DNA from 4 places in the Nonomuraea sp. B1E8 genome. Region 2 is predicted to be linked to each of the others. Evidence: riboswitches for the same ligand, from Rfam matches in the RefSeq annotation. Region 2 holds a riboswitch; each other region holds the start of a gene.
What was found. Region 2 has a riboswitch for cyclic di-AMP ahead of ABGA98_RS20620 (C40 family peptidase). Riboswitches for the same ligand answer to the same signal wherever they lie in the genome.
Positions count from the first base shown of each region.

Region 1: it holds a riboswitch for cyclic di-AMP, as region 2 does, so the genes downstream of both, ABGA98_RS25180 (C40 family peptidase) here and ABGA98_RS20620 (C40 family peptidase) in region 2, are expected to answer to the same signal.
Region 3: it holds a riboswitch for cyclic di-AMP, as region 2 does, so the genes downstream of both, ABGA98_RS41350 (hypothetical protein) here and ABGA98_RS20620 (C40 family peptidase) in region 2, are expected to answer to the same signal.
Region 4: it holds a riboswitch for cyclic di-AMP, as region 2 does, so the genes downstream of both, ABGA98_RS14340 (hypothetical protein) here and ABGA98_RS20620 (C40 family peptidase) in region 2, are expected to answer to the same signal.

Region 1 covers NZ_JBDPLS010000007.1:432,874-437,383, reverse strand. The annotation lists gene ABGA98_RS25190 (M48 family metalloprotease) at 1-902, opposite strand, end outside; gene ABGA98_RS25185 (hypothetical protein) at 915-1,730, opposite strand; gene ABGA98_RS25180 (C40 family peptidase) at 1,849-2,373, opposite strand; cyclic di-AMP (ydaO/yuaA leader) riboswitch at 2,447-2,609, opposite strand; gene ABGA98_RS25175 (NlpC/P60 family protein) at 3,006-3,980, opposite strand; gene ABGA98_RS25170 (NYN domain-containing protein) at 4,067-4,510, opposite strand, start outside.
Region 2 covers NZ_JBDPLS010000005.1:579,344-583,853, reverse strand. The annotation lists gene lysX (bifunctional lysylphosphatidylglycerol synthetase/lysine--tRNA ligase LysX) at 1-841, shown strand, start outside; gene ABGA98_RS20625 (LuxR C-terminal-related transcriptional regulator) at 1,448-1,660, shown strand; gene ABGA98_RS20620 (C40 family peptidase) at 1,710-2,666, opposite strand; cyclic di-AMP (ydaO/yuaA leader) riboswitch at 2,760-2,899, opposite strand; gene ABGA98_RS20615 (amino-acid N-acetyltransferase) at 3,161-3,730, shown strand; gene ABGA98_RS20610 (RDD family protein) at 3,816-4,510, shown strand, end outside.
Region 3 covers NZ_JBDPLS010000019.1:146,591-151,100, forward strand. The annotation lists gene ABGA98_RS41345 (site-2 protease family protein) at 1-323, shown strand, start outside; gene ABGA98_RS41350 (hypothetical protein) at 580-1,542, opposite strand; cyclic di-AMP (ydaO/yuaA leader) riboswitch at 1,548-1,690, opposite strand; gene galT (galactose-1-phosphate uridylyltransferase) at 1,757-2,839, opposite strand; gene ABGA98_RS41360 (DeoR/GlpR family DNA-binding transcription regulator) at 2,836-3,615, opposite strand; gene ABGA98_RS41365 (hypothetical protein) at 3,704-3,826, shown strand; gene ABGA98_RS41370 (uridine kinase) at 3,920-4,510, opposite strand, start outside.
Region 4 covers NZ_JBDPLS010000003.1:531,398-535,907, reverse strand. The annotation lists gene ABGA98_RS14355 (DUF885 domain-containing protein) at 1-377, opposite strand, end outside; gene ABGA98_RS14350 (DUF4032 domain-containing protein) at 400-1,683, shown strand; gene ABGA98_RS14345 (alpha/beta hydrolase) at 1,723-2,568, opposite strand; gene ABGA98_RS14340 (hypothetical protein) at 2,607-3,134, opposite strand; cyclic di-AMP (ydaO/yuaA leader) riboswitch at 3,312-3,446, opposite strand; gene ABGA98_RS14335 (DUF5302 domain-containing protein) at 3,610-3,810, opposite strand; gene ABGA98_RS14330 (class I SAM-dependent methyltransferase) at 3,886-4,455, opposite strand.

The DNA of each region.
Region 1 (4,510 bases), on a different contig from region 2:
ACGCCGTCGCGCTCGGCCATGTCCAGCAGGTTGTCGCGCAGCGAGCCCTGCGGCATGGACGTGAAGTCGTTGAACAGCGGCTCGAACACCACCGGGTAGACGAACGACATCACCACGGTCAGCGCGCACGCCCCGACGGCCGCCGGGATCCACCAGCGCCGCACCCGGCGGGCCAGCCCCACGAGGACGAGCAGCATGAGGCAGAGCAGGAAGGCCTCCACGCCGAGGCTCTTCAGCCGGTCGGCGCTCCAGCCCGCCCAGTCCTGGGTGGACAGGCCGTAGTCGCGCAGCAGCGTCTCGAACCAGACGCCGAGCGGCCACCTGACCGCCTCGACGATCGCGGTGAGCACCAGGACGCCGAGGACCACCCGCACCCACCAGGGGCCTTTCAGCCGGCCCAGCACCCTGGCCCCGAAGGGGGTGGCCACGAGCAGGGCCGCGAAGGCCAGCGTGAGCGCCAGCCCGAGATAGCTCGGCAGGGACGTGGCCGCGTCGAAGGCCCGCGCCCTGGCGATCTCGGCGGCGGTGAAGTCTCGCGCCGGGTCGGGCGGCCCCGCGGCCAGGACCCGCCACGGCGTGCTGAAGGCGGCCACGGCCAGGATCACCGCCGCGAGCACCGCCAGGACCACGGCGGCCTGCCGCCTGAACCGGCGCTCGGCCGCGTCCACCACCGGCTCCTCCCCCGGGTCCTGCGCCGGGCCGTCCGTCGTCGCGGGCACTCCATCACCCTGCCCCCGTTCGCGACGTCTCCACGCCCCCGCCGCGCCGCCGTCCGTCCGCGCGGGGTCCTCCGCGCTGACGGCGCCCGCGGGAACACCGTCACCGGGCCCTGTGGCGGTCACCTCGCCGCCGCCCGCCCCGGCCTCCTCAGAGGGGCCGTCCGCGTCCCGCCGTCCGCTCATCTTTCTCCCCACTCACGCGAGCTGCTCCCGCACGTACGCGCGCCACCGTGCCGTCAGCGTGGCCACGGAGAGCCCGAGCGCGGCGAGCGCCTCGTCGACGCCGGCCGCCTGCGCATCACGGTAGAGCCTCACCAGGCTCCTCTCACCGAAACGGCGGGAGAGGAACCGACACGCCAGCCAGGCCTCCTGGTACGCCAGCGCGAGGCGTCCGGGGTCGGGCCCGCCGACGGCGAACGCCTCAGGCCCCGGCAACGCGGCCGGCACGCGCCCGGCCCGCACCTCGGCCGCCAACTCGGCGGCGGCCGTGCGCACGGGCAGCCCGGCGTCCCGGTAGGCGACGTAGTCGGCGAAGCCTTCGTAGAGCCAGACGGGCAGCCCGCCGGTGCCCGCGGCGACGTGGGTCAGCTCGTGGGTGAGGACGACGTCCTTGCCGGTGGAGGTGAGCCTGCCGAACGACTCGGGGACGACGATCACCCGCCCGTCGTCGGCCACCGCCGCCAGCCCGTCGAGGCGCTCCACACCGGCCAGCCGGGCGGCGTCCTCAGCGGAGCCGGGAACGATGACCACGGGCCGCACCGGGCGGCCGAGCACGGCCGTGACCCGCAGCCCGGCCGAGTCGGCGCGGCGGGCGAGATCGCTGAGCGTGCCGGGCGCGGCGCGGTGGCCGGTGACGAGGGAACGTGCCCCGCGGGCGGTGGCCTGGCCGTCCGGCCACAGGTCACGGGCTTGCGCGGGGAAGACGGGCGATCCGGGGGCGGGCGCGTCGGCGGCGAGGCCGAGGAGGAGGAGCGCGGCCAGCGCAGTTCGTCGGCTCACCTGCTCGGACACGCTGCCGATCGTAGTGGGCCCGATCGAGGGGCCGGCCGCCTTACGAGGGGAGGGGCGGGCTTCCACGGGAGCCCGCCCGGGCCCCGGAAGATCTCCCGGGGGCCCGGGCGGGGCTTCATCAGAGGCCGGGACGGACCGCGCCGACGAACGACGACTTGCGCCATCCGCCCAGCTTGTCGATGCGCACCCGTTCGCCTGTCCGCGGCGAATGGATCATCTTGCCCTTGCCGATGTACATGCCCACGTGGCCGAGCCCGTTGAAGAACATGAGGTCACCGGGCTTGAGGTTGCGCCAGGAGACCTTGTTCCTGATGCCGGCGAACTGGCTGCTCGCCACGCGCGGGATTTCCACCCCGGCCTTCTTCCAGGCGTACTGGACGAGGCCGGAGCAGTCGAACGAACCAGGGCCTGTGGCGCCGTAACGGTACGGGTCACCGATCTGGTTCTTGGCCACGGCGATGGCCTTGCCGGCCTTCACCTTCTGCCGAGCGATCTTGGCTGCTCGCTTGCGAGCCGCCTTGGCCGACGTCGCGGTGGCGGCGGCCGTGGCCGCCCTCACCGAGGAGACGCCGGCCGTGTCGCTCGTCGTCGCCGCCTGAGCCGTGGGGGCGTGGAGGACCAGACCTCCGGCCGTCACGGTCATCGTGAGCACGACGCCAGGCAGGGCAAGGCGGGACAGGCGGGGGTTGTGCAGGGAGGTAGACAGGATTTCTCCTTGGGTCTTCCACGAACGCCTACCGGGTTAGCTGTCGGATTCGGGCCTGGAAGTCGCCCTACGGCGCGATGGCGCGCCGATTCACCCCTGATCCCTGGGGAACTGGGATCGCTGGGTCCCCGGTTCCGTGCCTCCTGACTGCACGGATTCGGCAGGTCATCGCCCGCGTCATGGGGATATCGCGGCGATGACCAGCGGATCTTCATCTGCCTTCACATCGGGAGGGACCGATGTGGGTTCGCGGCGCCATGGCTTGTGCACCGCGACGACGCCAGAAGCTACGCCGGACGGTCAAGGATCGGCAAAAGCCGAGTCAGGCTGTAAAGATCGACAAAGGCCCCAGTAAACGTCCGAACCCCTGCTGGAACAGGGGGCACCGTTACCAAAAAGTGACCCTTCTCACATTTCGCGAAACACCGGTCTTGTCAGGGACCAAATGTCGCGTTTGTCACATTCCGCCTCGCATGCGCTGGACCCACGGTGATCAAAAGGAAGCAGAACGTGATCAAGGGCCGCCCGCGCGGGCGGCAACGATGGCGCATCGTAAAAGGCGGACGAAATTACGGGCGGACGGCGCCCACGAGGTTGCGGCCGTAGGCGGAGAGGCTGACGACCTTGACCACGTCGCCCGTCTGCGGCGCATGGACGATCTTCCCGTTGCCCGCATAGATGCTGACGTGCCCCAGGCCCTCGCTGAAGATGAGATCGCCGGGCTGGAGCGCGTTCAGCGACACCTTGCGGCTGGCGCCCCACGCCCACTGCGCCCACGTCGTCCTGGGCAGCGACACGCCCGCGGCCCGCCATGACGCCTGGGTCAGCCCCGAGCAGTCGTAGCCGCCCGGCCCCGTCCCGCCGAACACGTACGGCTTGCCGACCTGCGCGAACGCGAACCGCAACACCGCCGCGGCGTTCCCCGACGCGGGTCCCGTGTACTCGATGCCGGTGCTGTTCGGATTGCCGGTCTTGTAGGCGCCCAGCTTCTTCAGAAGCTTCTTCTGCTCGGCGATCAGCCCGAGGATCTCCTTGCGCTCCTTCTCGACCTCGCCACGGACCTCGTCGGCCGACCGCAGGGCGTCCTGCGCCTTGTCGCGTTCCTTCTTCAGCCCGCGGTTCTCCCGGTCGAACGCGGCCAGCTTCTCCGAGCGCTCTTTGGCCATCTGCCCGGCCAGCGCCATCCCGGCCAGCCGTCCCTGCGGGTTGTCGGCACCGACCAGCCCCGGCATGGTGGTGGCGTAGCCGCCGGCCCGATAGACGGTGGCGGCCATGTCGGCGATCTGGGTGCGCAGGTCGGCGACCGTACGGAGTTTGCGCTTGTAGCTCGTGTTCAGCTTCGCGTAGGTGCCCTTGGCCTTCTTGTAGCGCTCGGTCGCCGTGTTGTAGCGGTCGACGACCTTGTCGGCCTTGTCGTTGAGCTTGTCGAGCTTGGCCTTGGCCTGCCCGATGGTCGGCTTCGGATCAGCGAGCGCCGCCCCCATGGGGGACACCACAAGCCCGAACGCGAGACCCACGGCCACCGGCACCCGGCCAAACCTCACTGCGTCGCCTCCCAGGGGATCTTTACTGGGGCGAAATAGTACAGAAGTGGCGGGCGAGGTCTCACCCGAACATACCAATTCGTAACTTAAGCCCGGCCCAGCCGGCGCAGCAGCAAGCCAGAGGGAACGGGTCTGGCTCCCATCCGCCTGACGGACTCGGCCACCTCCCGGTCCGACGACACCACGGCGATGGCACGGCCGGGCGGCTCGGCGCGGACGAGCTGGCGGATCAGGTCGTCGGCGATCTCCCCGGGCGCGCTGAACAGCACCCTCACGCCGCGCGGCGCCACGACCTGCACAGGGGCGTTGAGCTCCGCCCCGTCGAACACCGCGGTCACCTCTACCCTCGTCTGCGCCACCAGCCCGCCCAGCCCGGTCATCAGCCGGTTGCGCTGGTCAGCGAGGGTGAGCGTGCCGTAGCCGGTCTTGGTGACGTTGTAGCCGTCGATGATCAGGTGGACCTGCGGCAGCGCGAGGAGCTGGTCGAGGAGTTGCGGGTCGTCGTCGGCGAGCGCCCGCGCGGGCACGCG
Region 2 (4,510 bases):
CCACATCAACGCCTACGACATGGAGCTCTATCTCCGCATCGCGATCGAGCTCTATCTCAAGCGGCTCGTGGTCGGCGGCATCGAGAAGGTCTTCGAGATCAACCGCAACTTCCGCAACGAGGGCGCCGACTCGACGCACAACCCCGAGTTCACCATGGTCGAGGCCTACGGCACCTACCTCGACTACAACGGCATCGCCGACCTGACGCAGCGGATGTACCAGAAGGCCGTCGTGGCCGCCCTGGACACCTCGGTGGTCGTGCACGACGGCGTCGAGATCGACCTGGGCATCCCCGAGTGGCCGCGCGTCACCCTCTACGGCGCGGTGTCCGAGGCCGTCGGCGAGCAGATCACGACCTCGACCTCACTCGAAGAGCTGCGCAAGATCGCCGACCGGCGCGAGATCCCCTGGGATCCGAAGTGGGGTGCGGGCAAGCTCGTGCAGGAGCTCTTCGAGGCGCTCGTCGAGCACACGATCATCCAGCCCACGTTCGTCATGGACTATCCGCTGGAGACCTCGCCGCTGGCCCGGCAGCACCGCGACGACCCGCTGGTGACGGAGAAGTGGGACCTCATCGGGTTCGGCACCGAGTTGGGCACCGGCTACTCCGAGCTCAACGACCCCATCGAGCAGCGCCGCCGCCTGGTCGAGCAGTCCTTGCTGGCCGCGGGCGGCGACCCGGAGGCCATGCAGCTCGACGAGGACTTCCTGCAGTCGCTCGAATACGCGATGCCGCCGACGGGCGGCATGGGCGCCGGCATCGACCGGATGATTATGGCTTTCACCGGTAAGAACATCCGCGAGACCATCCTGTTCCCCCTGGTCAAGCCCACTCACTGAGGCCACGTGGCATCCCGCCGCACCGGTTGCGGCGGGAGCCCGCGCGAGCGGGCGAGCCGGGCAGGCGCTCGGTCGTGCCGGGAGAGCGGTGACGGACGATCGGCCGTCCTGCCCCGCCATCAGGGCGGGGCTTGTCAGCATCGGGTCAAGACCGCGGGCGAGTGGCGCGTGAGTGTTCGGAGTTTCGAGGGGGACGTCCGGCAGCGCTGGGTCCACCATGACGGTGACGTTCGCCCGGGTCCGGAAATAAGGTGACTCCTGGCTTGCCGCGTGCCGCCGCCCGTCGTGAAGAGCGGTTGCGCTCGACCGCCGTACGTATGGATCACGCAGTAAATCGCGCGTGGACGGATCAAAAACCGGGACGCCGGCCGGACCGATCGGCGCCGGGCCAGGCCCGGCCGAAAGGGCGCGCGGACCGTACGCCGGGCGGCGAAGTCCGCCGGCGGACGAGACTCGGCCGCATGCGGCGGATCATGTCAATAGTGCTGGTCAAGAGCGGCAATTGTCATGCTTGACGACCTTTCCATGATGCGTTTACCGTCTGCGAGGAGCGGCTGTGGCCTGGCTAAGAGGGTCCAGGCCTGCTGTTGGGGGGGAGGGCTCCCGATGGAAGTGCTCACTGAAGGCGTTGAGCTGAGCCATGCGGATCTGGCGTTACTGGCGGAACTCGCCAGAGGAGTCACGGTCGATCGGGTGGGCAGGCGACTGGACATCAGCGGCCGCACCGTACGCCGGAGGCTGCGCGGCATCTGCGACCGCATCGGCGTCGCCACCGCGATCGAGGCCGTGGCGTGGGCGGCACGCCGCCAGCTGATCTAGCGGCGCCCGCTCACTGCGCCTTCATGTCGCTCGCCTCTCGGCTCGGGCTTCAGTCGGCGATGCGCACCGCGCCCGCGAACGGCCGCCGTTCGATCGACGCGATCCGCACCACATCACCCGTCCGAGGGGCGTGCACCATCATGCCGCCGCCGAGATAGATGCCCACGTGGTGCAGGTCGCTGTAGAAGAACACCAGGTCGCCCGGACGCATCTCGTCGCGTGAGATGTGCCGCCCGGCCGTCCACTGGTTGCCCGTGTAGTGCGGCAGCGAGATGCCCACCCGCTGGTAGGCGGCCATCACCAGGCCGGAGCAGTCGTAGGAATTGGGGCCCTCGGCCCCCCAGACGTACGGCTTGAGCTGCTGCGTGAGCGCCCACCGTGCCGCCTGCGCGGCCTTTCCGCTGCCCGCGATCGGCAGGTCGACGCGGGTGGCGCGGGTGCCGGGACGACCGGCCTCGCCCAGCGCCCGCCTGAACAGGTTGCTCTCGACCTTGGCGACCAGAGTGCTGATCTTGTCGCGTTTGGCGTCGAGGTCCTTGACGATCTTCTCGACCTCGCTGATGCGCGACCTGGCGCTCGCCCTGGCGCGCTCGGCGGCCTTCCTGGCCTTGGTGAGCTGGTTGAGCTCCTCGCCCTGCCGCTGCTCGATCGCGAACGTGGTCGCGGCGCGGTCGAGGAAGTTGCCGGGGTCCTTGGAGGAGGTGAACACCAGCGCCCGGCTCAGCCCGCCCGTGATGTAGGCGTTCTGGGCGAGCAGGACGGCCTTGGCGCGCTTGGCCGCCAGATCCGTCTCGCTGGCCGTCAGCGTCTTCTGCGCGGCCTCGGCGGCCTTCTTGGCCGTCTTCAGCTTCTCCCGCTGCCCGTTGTACTGCTCGGTCAGCGTCTCGATCTCGACGTGCATCTTCTCGACCCGCGCGGCGAGGTCTTTGAGCGAGGGCTTGGGGTCGGCGGACGCCGGGACGGTGGGAACCGTGAGCAGCAGTGCGGCGGCTGTGAAACTCGCCACACCGAGACGGCGGCGCAACGGGGCGCGTTCCGGAGGGCGGGCGTGATTGCCCGCCGACGTCCTCCCACGGTTGAGCGTGCGCTTCACCAACCAGGCTCCTCTCATAGACGCCTACCGGGTTAGCTGACGGGTTCGGGCCGGAGCAGCCCTACCGAAAACTCGGATTCACCCCGTGATGGCGGTCGCCACCGGCGGGTCCCCGGCTTCCCTGAGGAATTGAGCGTGCTTCCCCGCGCGCGGGGATCATCGTCGCTGGACACTAATGCACTCCGGGTTCCTGCTCAACCAGAACTGCCAACTCTGTAGAGGTTTCACAACCGAAGGGTCACAAGGTGATCTCGGTGCCAGTAGGGCAGGAGTGACTGTATGTGGCACTTCCTCCCGAACGATCGCCTGGCGCGACGCCGTGCTCGCCCGGCCACGAGATGTAACAGGATGGGCGGAGACATGTGAGTTAGGTCCGAGCCGTAATGACATCTGTACTCTGGAGAGCCATGGAGCAGGTGGCCGAACTGACTGTGCCCGAGACCGCGGTGGTGGTCCGGCGTGCGCGCACGCCTGACGTGCGGGGGGTCAGGCGCCTGGTCGACGCCTATGCGGGCGCGGGCTCGCGGCTCCTGAAGAAGGCCACGGTGACGCTGTACGAAGACGTACAGGAGTTCTGGGTGGCCGAGCGTGGCGGGCAGATCGTCGGCTGTGGCGCGCTCCACGTGCTCTGGGAGGACCTCGCGGAGGTCCGCACGGTGGCCGTCGATCCCGAATGCCGCGGCACGGGAGTCGGCCACCGGATCGTCTCAGCGCTGATCCAGCAGGCCAAAGATCTTGGTCTGCAACGTGTATTCTGTCTTACTTTTGAGGTCGACTTCTTCGCGAGGCACGGTTTTCGCCGCATCCAGGGCACGCCGGTCTCCCCCGAGGTCTACGCCGAGCTGCTGGCCTCGTATGACGAGGGTGTAGCGGAGTTCCTCGACCTGGAACACGTCAAGCCGAACACCCTGGGCAACACCCGCATGCTGCTCCATCTGACGTCGGGTGACGCGGACCTTGACCACACGGAAAGGTGATTGTTGATACCTATGTCGATACGTTGGGCAGCACAGGCATGTGTCCTGACACGTGCCACGCGCGCACTCGAAGCGAGGTGACACGGTGAGCACCGGACAGCCGCCGTACCCACAGGACGAATCCGGCGAGAACGCTGCGCCTCCCCATTACGGCCAGCAGGCTCCGGGCCGCCACCCCGGCGAGCCCGACCCCGACGTCACTGTGGTCGGCTACCGGGCTGACGACGCCTACGGGCAACAGCCCCCCTATGGTCAGCAGCAGGGCTACGGCCAGCAACCCCCATACGGTCAGCAGCAGGGCTACGGCCAGCAGCAGGGCTATGGCCAGCAACCCCAGTACGGCCAGCAGCCCCAGTCCCAGCCCGACTACGGCCAGCAGCAGGGCTATGGCCAGCAACCCCAGCAGTATGACCAGCAATATGGTCAGCAGCCCCAGTCCCAGCCGGGCTATGGCCAGCAGCAGGGTTACGGGCAGCAGCAACAGTCCGGCTACGACCAGCAGTACGGTCAGCAGCAGGGCTACGGCCAGCAGCCGCAGTCCCAGCCGGGCTATGGCCAGCAGCAGGGTTACGGGCAGCAGCAACAGTCCGGCTACGACCAGCAGTACGGTCAGCAGCAGGGCTACGGTCAGCAGCCGCAGTCGGGCCAGCAGTACGACCAGCAGCAGTACGGTCAGCAGCCGCAGTCGGGCCAGCAGTACGACCAGCAGCAGTACGGTCAGCAGCCGCAGTCGGGCCAGCAGTACGACCAGCAGCAGTACGGTCAGCAGCCGCAGTCGGG
Region 3 (4,510 bases), on a different contig from region 2:
GCATGGGCGGCGAGATCCTCGCCTCCGACCTGTCCAACGAGAAGAAGATCGCCATCTTCGTCAACCTGCTGGCCGGGTTCAACCTGGCGATCGGCATGTTCAACCTCATCCCGCTGCTGCCGCTCGACGGCGGGCACATCGCCGGTGGCCTGTGGGAGGGCATCAAGCGGGCCTACGCCAAGATCCTGCGCAGGCCCGATCCCGGCTACGTGGACATCGCGAAGGTACTGCCGCTGACCTACGCGATCGCCATCGTCATGATGATCATGGCGGGGCTGCTCATCTACGCCGACCTGGTCAACCCGCTGCGGCTGACGGGCTGACGACCGGGCTGTCTCAGCCCCGCGTGAACGGTGCCAAGGCAGGGCCGAAGGCCGCGCCCAAGGCGACAGCCCAGGAAGGCCGGCCCCGACAACGTCCTGAACGGATGCCAGCGCGTGTCCCGCCATGCCAGGTAGTAGTCGTCAGTACGGCTCCTGGCGAAACTCCACGCCCGCGACCGGGCCCAGCTCGTCATCGCCGCCTACGACGGCGGGCTCGTCAACCCGTCGCCGCGGTGATCGCCGGACCGACCTGCCCTCAGTTCATCGAGATGTGCACGTGGTCGTAGTGGTTCTCGGTGATGCTGCCCCGGTTGGACATCGTGCTCCAGCCCGAGCCGTGGTTGATGCGCTGCTTCCAGATGACGTACTTGACACCCAGCTTGCTCTTGTTCTTGATGGCCCACTCCGCGATGCGGTCGCCCAGGGCGGCGTTGGCGGCTGAGGGCATCGAGCCGCCCGTGCTCATCATGAAGTCACAGGCCCGGCCCAGGGGATGCTCGCCGCTGGAGCCCGAGCGGAAGCAGCCGACGGTGAAGGGCAGCGCGAAGTTCTTGGCGATCTGCTCCTTCATCAGCCGCGTGCGCGGGGTGATGTTGTCGGAGCCGGACGGCAGTTCGGGCGCCCAGCCGCCGTCGGACCTGCGGTTGGTGCCGAACGGCACCAGGTCCTGGAGTTTCTTCTCGATGTCGTCGATGACGTCCTCGGCCTCGTCGCGCTGGCCGGCGACCTCGGCCGCGTCCTTGCGGATCTTGTCGGCGAGTTCGACGGCCTCCACGGAGGCCTTCTTCTTCTCGTCGCGCGCCTTGATCACGCCCTGCACGAACGCCTGCTGCTCGGCGGTGACCTGATTGAGCACCGCGGCGCCGCCGCTGTTCTCCGGCAGCATGAACGCGGGCACCGCGGGGTTGCCGTTCTGGTAGCGCAGGCGGGCTATCTCGGCGACGCGTTTCTCGGCCGTCGTCAGCGCCTTTTCGGCGGTGGCCAGCCGGGCCTTGGCCGCCTCGGCGGCCTTCTGCGCCTTGGCCAGTTCTACGCGCTTGAGGTTGTAGGCCTCGATCAGCTTGTCGACCTTCTTGTTGAGCTGTTTGAGCTGCGCGCGCAGCTCCGACTCCTTGGGTTTGGGGGCCGCGGACGCCGCGGACGCCGGGGCCGCGGAAACGACGACGGCGGCGGCGGTGATGAGACCGATGGCAAGACTCGCGGGGGACGAAGCCGCCACGTAGGTGTTCCTCTCCCTCTGCCGGCCGGGTTAGCTGACGGGTTCGGGTATGGGAGCTGCGTATCCCTACCACTGATGTGGATTCACCCCAGGTGCGATGGGTCCCCGGCTCCCGGGCAACTCGCCCAGGATTAGGCGGTGCAACGGCTGTTACGGCCGATGCATAAGGGGATATTAGTGGTAGATCACGAGTCATGCGACCTTAAGTAGAAATCTATTCTTGATCTACTTGTGATCGGAGCATGCGCGCGGCCTCCTCCGGTAGCACGTCGTTGACGAACGCGCCCATCGCGGACTCCGAGCCCGCCAGATACTTGAGCTTGTTGGCCGCCCGCCGGATGCTGAAGAGCTCCAGATGCAGGTACGCGAGCTCGCGATGCCGCCGCACCGGGGCCTGGTGCCAGGCCGAGATGTACGGCATCACAACCCCGAACAGCCCGTCGAAGGCCCGCAGCACCGAGGTGTAGAGCGGGGCGAACGCCGCACGCTCCTCCTCCGTGAGCGCCGCCAGGTCCGGCACCTGCCGGTGCGGGTACACGTGCACCTCGTACGGCCAGCGCGCGGCCGCGGGCACGAACGCCGTCCACAGCTCGTTGCCGGCCACCACCCGTGTGCCAGCGGCACGTTCGGCGGCCAGCACGTCGGCGAACAGGTTGCCCGCGCCCTGGTAGCGGGCCGCGGCGCCGAGCTGGAGTTTCGTCCTGGGCGTGACGTACGGGTAGGCGTAGATCTGGCCATGCGGATGCGCCAGCGTGATGCCGATCTCCTCGCCCCGGTTCTCGAAGCAGAACACCTGCTCCACGCCCTCGATCCCGGACAACTCGGCCGTACGGTCGGCCCACGCCTCCATGACCAGCCGCACCTGGGCGTCGGAGAGCTTGGAGAAGGATGAGGAGTGGTCCGAGGTGAAGCACACCACCTCGCACCGCCCCACTCCCGGACGAACCTCACTCAGCCCGCCCACATCGTGATAAGTCCCAAAATTTGTGGAGAAGGAGGGAAAGCGGTTTTCGAACACCGCCACGTCGTAGTCGTACGCCGGGACCTCCGTCGCCCGTGTGTCCGACGACGGGCACAACGGGCACTCGGCGGACGTGCCCGTCGGCAGGAACGTCCGCGTCTGCCGGTGCCCGGCCATCGCGATCCACTCCTCGGTCAGCGGATCGTAGCGCAGCTCGGACGCCACCGGCCGAGGCTCGAGCGGGCGCCGGTCGATCGCGCTCCGGTCGGCGTCGTCGCGCCGGTCGAAGTAGATCAGCTCTCGGCCGTCGGCCAGTTGGGTGACGGTGCGCTTCAATGCGTGTCCTCCGCGATGATCAGTTCTCCGGCCCGCTCGGCCAGTTCGATACGTGCGTCCTCGGGCAGCCCCGCGTCGCTGATGACCACGTCGGCCTCGCTCAGCTCGGCGATGGTGCTGATGCCCACCGTGTTCCACTTCGTGTGGTCGGCGGGCACGACCAGCCGGTGCGCGGCCGTCACAAGCTCCCTGTCGGTCTCCGACTCCAGCAGGTTGGGCGTGGTGAACCCGGCCCGCACGCTCATCCCGTGCACGCCGAGGAAGAGCGTGTCCACGTGCAGGCGGCGGATCGCGGCCACGGCCACCGGGCCGACCAGCGCGTCGGACGGCGTGCGCACGCCGCCGGTCAGCACGACGGTGCGGTCGGCGCGCGGGTTGCGGTGGAAGACCTCGGCGACGGGGATCGAATTGGTGATCACGGTCAGCTCGGGGACGCCGATGAGGTGGTGGGCCAGCGCCCACGTGGTGGTGCCCGCCGACAGCGCCACGGCGGTGCCGGGGCGTACCAGCCTGGCCGCGTGCCGCGCGATGGCCTCCTTCTCCTGCTGCTGGCGGGCGGACTTCGCGGTGAAGCCCGGCTCCTCGGTCGATCCGGGACCGAGCGCGGTCGCGCCGCCGTGCACCTTCTCCAGCAGACCGCGTTCGGCCAGCACCTCGAGGTCGCGGCGGATGGTCATGTCGGAGACGCCGAGCTCGCGTACGAGGTCGGCGACCCGGACGCCGCCGTTGCTGCGCACGCGTTCGAGGATCGTCTGCTGACGCTGCTGTGCGAGCACGCCCGCTCCTTCCAACAGATTCCACCAAATTATGACACGACGCTGTTGGGGAATGTTAGTTCGGTGCGGATCGCTTGCGCTGGTCAGCATGGGAGAGAGACGTTGGGAGGACACCGACTCCGGAGGCGAGCTTATGGCCAGGCGAGCACGCAAGGGCAAGGCACGCAAGAAGAAGAAGGCGAACCACGGCAAGCGCCCGACAGCACGCTGACTGGTGGCCGCCCGCCGGCGGCCACCATCGTCCCGGCAGCTCGGCGCGCGAGCGGGCAGCCCGTCTCCCGCGGTGCCCTCCTCCTGCGCCAGGTCACAGAAGGAGCGCGGGCCGGTCGGGGTGATCGGCCCTGATCACGACGTCGGCCGCCTCCTGGGGCCGCACCTCGCGCTCGTACCGCTCATAGGCGGGCAGCCGCCACCGCTCCTCCTCGGGCGTGCGGCGCCCCAGCGCCGCCGCGGACAACCACACATGCACGCTCAGCTCGAACGCCAGCCCCCGCCCCAGCAGCAGCGTCCCGTCCACGACCACCACCCCGCCCGGCGGCAGCTCCTCATAGGGCAGCCGGTACGCCCGGTCGATCCGGCTGTCCCACAGAGCAGGCAGCACCCGTCCAGAGCCGTCCTCGTCCAGGGGATCCAGCACCTCCCTGCGCAGCGCTTTGACGTCGAGCCAGTCCTCGTAGAAGGCGTCAGGATCGGCCCTGCCGTGCTCCAGCCGCAGCGACGAAGGCCGAAGGAAGTCACCCGCAGAAACCCGCAGCACAGGCCGGCCGCGCAGCCGGAGCGGCGCGACGAGGTCGTCGGCCAGCGCTTCCGGCCGTCCGGCAGGCGCCCCGTCGACGGCCACCCGAATTCGACGCTCGCGTGGCCACTGGGAGACCCGCTCGACCAGCTCGTCGAC
Region 4 (4,510 bases), on a different contig from region 2:
ACGCCGGGCACCTCGGCGAGACGGGAGACGGCGGCCGTCACCAGCTCGGGCTCCGGCTTGAGGCGGTGCTGGAACGGCGCGAACATCGAGGCGAAGATCGCGGACAGGTAGGTGGCGGGGTCGCGCCGCCATGCGGGCCAGGACGCGAGCGCGATCGAGCCTCTCAGCTGGGAGAGGACCAGATCTCTGTCGATCGTGTCGTCGAGCGACGTGGTCTCGAGTGCCGACAGGCGGTCGTGCCAGCGGACCTCCTCCTGCTCGCGGGCGGTCCAGGCGGTGGCGGTGAAATCGCCGAGGGTGTGATCGTAGCCGTCCGCCCCCAATGTGCTGGCGATGACGGGACGGTCGGAAAAGTACCACTTGAGAAACTCGTCCACCGGTGCACCATATCCTGATGAAATGCCCCTGCAGATCACCGGCGCGCTAGGCGACCCTGACCTGATCCGCCTCCCCTGGGAGGTGCCCCTCCAAGACTGGCCGCAGCGTCACCTGGTCGATCTGCCCCGCGGCATCTCGCGCCACGTGGTGCGGTTCGCCAGGCTGTCCGGCAAGGTGTACGCGATCAAGGAGATCAGCGAGCGGTACGCCAGGCGCGAATACCAGTTGTTGTGGGACCTCGCCCGGCTCGACGCACCCTCCGTGGAGCCCGTCGCGTACGTCACCGGCCGCGAGAACGGGCTCGACGCGGCACTGATCACCAGGCACCTGCAGTTCTCCCTCCCCTACCGCGCGGTCATGTCGGGCACCCTGCGCCCCGACACGCTCACCCGCCTGCTGGACGCGCTGGCCGTGCTGCTGGTCAGGCTGCACCTGAACGGCTTCTACTGGGGCGACTGCTCGCTGTCCAACACGTTGTTCCGCAGGGACGCGGGGGCGTTCGCGGCCTACCTCGTGGACGCCGAGACCGGCGAGATGCACCCGATGATCAGCGAGGGTCAGCGGCGCGGCGACATCGACGTGGCGCACACGAACATCTTCGGCGAGATGCTCGACCTGGAGGCCGGCGGGCTGCTGCACCCGTCGATCGACCCCATGGACACCGCCGAGGACATCCTCGCCCGCTACCACCGCCTGTGGGACGAGATCACCCAGAGCGAGATCATCGAGGAGGTCGACTGGCACCGGGTGGAGCAGCGGATCAGGCGGCTCAACCTGCTCGGCTTCGACGTGGCCGAGATGATGGTGCGGCGCAAGGTCGGCACCGGACGGCTGATCGTACGGCCCAAGGTCGTGGACGCGGGGCACCACCAGCGGCGGCTGCTCAGGCTGACCGGGCTCGATGTGGAGGAGAACCAGGCGCGGCGGCTGCTCAACGACCTCGACGGCTTCCGGGTCGCCAAGGGCCTGCGGCACGAGGACGAGGCCATCGTGGCGCACCGGTGGCTGGCGGAGGTGTTCCAGCCCACGGTCGAGGCGATCCCCGCCGGGCTGCGCGGGAAGCTGGAGCCCGCGCAGCTCTTCCACGAGATCCTCGACCATCGCTGGTATCTGTCGGAGGGCGCGAACGCCGACGTGGGGCTGGCCACGGCCGTGAAGTCGTACGTGGACAACGTGCTCGTGCACAAGCCCGACGAGAAGGCGCTGCTCCCCGACGAGGACGCCCAGACCCCCGGCGGGGACACTCCGCAGGCCCCCGGCGAGGCGGCCCGGCCGGTCGGCGGCGAGGACGCTCAGGCTCAGTAGGCGGGCGGAGGCGGAGCGCCTCACGCGCGGCCCGCGTAGTCAGGCGGAGGTCAGCTTGGCGATCTCGCGGGCGATCTCCGGCCAGAGCGGCTCGGGCAGGTCGTGGCCCATACCCGGATAGGTCACCAGCCGGGCGCCGGGAATGGCCGCCGCCGTGGCCCGGCCGCCCTCGACCGGAACGAGCGGGTCGTCCTCCCCGTGCAACACCAGCGCCGGCACGGTCAGGCTCGCCAGCAGGTCCGTACGGTCGCCCGACGCCATGATCGCGGCCAGCTGCCGGCCCGTGCCCGCCGGGTCGAAGCAGCGGTCGAACGCGCGTCCGGCCCTCTGGACGACCCGCTCCCGGTCCATCGCGTAACCGGGCGAGCCGATCACCGCGTACGTCTCCAGCGCCTGCGCCAGGACGGCCGCGCGGTCGGCGGCGGGGCGGGCGGTCAGGGCCGCGAACGCGGCCTCCGTCGGCGGAGCGACCGTGGGGCCGGGCGTCGACATGATCGAGGTCAGGGTCAGCACCCGTGCCGGATGCCGGATGGCCAGGGACTGGGCGATCATCCCGCCCATGGAGGCGCCGACCACGTGGGCGGCCGGCCAGCCGATGGCGTCCATGAAGCCCGCGGTGTCGTCGGCCAGGTCGTCCAGCAGGTACGCCGAAGGCGCCCCCGTCGTGGGAACGCCCAGGTCGTGGAGGTGGGTCGACAGGCCCGCGTCGCGGTTGTCGAACCGGACGACGTGGTGCCCCTGTTCCACCAGGAGCTCGCAGAACCCGTCGTCCCAGTGGGTGAGCTGCGCGCCGAGCCCCATGATGAGAAGCAGAGGCCGTCCGTCGGGGGAGCCGATGCGTTCGTAGGCGATGTCGATGCCGTTCGCGGCTACGCGGAGGGTCACGGTGACCAGAATGTCATTCTGGCGCCGCGTTCGTAAAGTCAGCCTCGCCGGGCGTAGGCGCCGGTCGAGAAGGGCACCGGCCGCCCCTTCTTGCCCAGGCCGTCACCCCACTTGGTGATGACGTAGTCGATCTCGATGTGCCCCTTGCCGCCGTTGCCGTTGACCATCAGCGTGCGGGGGTTGAAGGTGCCGCCGGTCAGGTCGGCGAACGTCTTGGCGTCGAGATCCAGCATGATGCCGCGGCTGGAGGGCTCCCCCGGCCCTCTGTCCCCGACGAAGAAGGGCATCTTCTTGCCCTTGTAGATCACGTACCCCTCGGTCAGCAACGGCCAGCTCGGGCTGGCGGCCATGCCTTTCTGCATCGGCTTGCCGCTGGCGGGCAGGCCGGTGTCGCCGGCCCTGCCCGAGCCGTCGTCCCAGAAGTACGACGCCGTGGTGGAGCCCTTGTACAGGGCCTTCTTCTCGGACCCTGGATCGGCGTGTGCCGCCGTGCAGGCGACGCTCATCGAGCCGACGGCGGAGGCGGTGAGCAGGACAAGGGAACGCAGGCTGAACAGGGGAGACATGAAAAAGTGAAGTCCTTCGCGAGGGGACGAGGGGGAGGCACGCCGGCAGGAGGGCACGGCGCTGCGGCACGCCCGAGCGACTACATCGGGCGAGGCAAAGAAAGGGGGGAAGGCGGGCCGCTCAGGCGGCGGCCGGCACGACGCGATTCGGGGGTACGACGCGGTAATACATGCGTTATGTCCTCTCCATCACACCTGCCGGGTTAGCTGACGGGTTCGGGCGTGGAGATGCCCTACCGGCGCGAGCCGGATTCACCCCAGTGAGGTGGGTCCCCGGTTCCCGATCGGGTCGGGATTCGGCGCCAGCCGGAGGCCCTCTCTTGGGTAAGGGCCAGGTCACCGGCTGGTAATGGCGGCAACTCTAGCAGCGAATCGGACATACGCAAACGATTCGCCATTAACCGGGCAAAGATCTACCTGACGCGGGAATACAAAAGGGGGTACGGCATGCCGTACCCCCTCAGTTCCTTCCGGCTCAGCCGCCGCTCTTGCGCCTGAACGATCTCTTACTCGCAGCCGGGCCGTGCGCCCCGTGGATCTTCGATGGGTCGACGCCCCTGCCACCAGCGCCAGAGCCCGCGTGCTGGTTGCGCTTGCGCTCCAGCGCTTCGCGGAACTTGCGCTTCATCTCGTCCTCGGGAGTTTCGCTGACTTCCGGCTCCGGTGATTCCGCCATGAGGACCTCCATGGTGTTGGGGACAACCACAGCTTCGCACGGCGTCGCTTTCGATGCGAAACCGACCTCGCCCTGTCACCCGTCGCGGGTGAACGCCAGCAGCCGGAACACCGGGTCCGGCCCGTCCCGCCCCTGCCCGTGACCCACGAACGTGCTCTCACCGGCCTGGCGCAGACCGTGCCGGGCCGCCTCCGACACGACCAGCTCCCGGTCGTCGGCGGGACGGCGCCGGCCTCCGGACCCGTGGGCGGCGCGCTTGTCGACCGTCGTGACGTACATCCCGCCCGGCCGCACCACGCGCGCGGCCTCGGCGATCACCGGACGGGCGTCGTCGAGCAGGTGCAGCAGCCAGATCGTGGTGACCGCGTCGACCGACCCGTCGCGTACGGGTAACGCGCGGCCGTCACCCAGGACCACGTGCACGCGCCCCGCGGCGACCCGCGCCATGCCGGCGGAGGCGTCCACGCCGAGCACCCGCAGGCCGCGCCCGGCCAGTTCCCTGCTCACCAGCCCGGTGCCGCACGCGACGTCGAGCAGCGTGCCCCCGGGCAGCAGAGCGCGCACGGCCGCGGCGGCGGCCTCGGCCCGCGGCAGACCGCCACGGGTCTCGTCGTAATGTGCGGCTTCGAGATCGTAGTCGAGCACGACCGAATCGTACGCCGCCGGGTAAAGGGAGACCGTTCGGTTCCTGGTGTTGTGT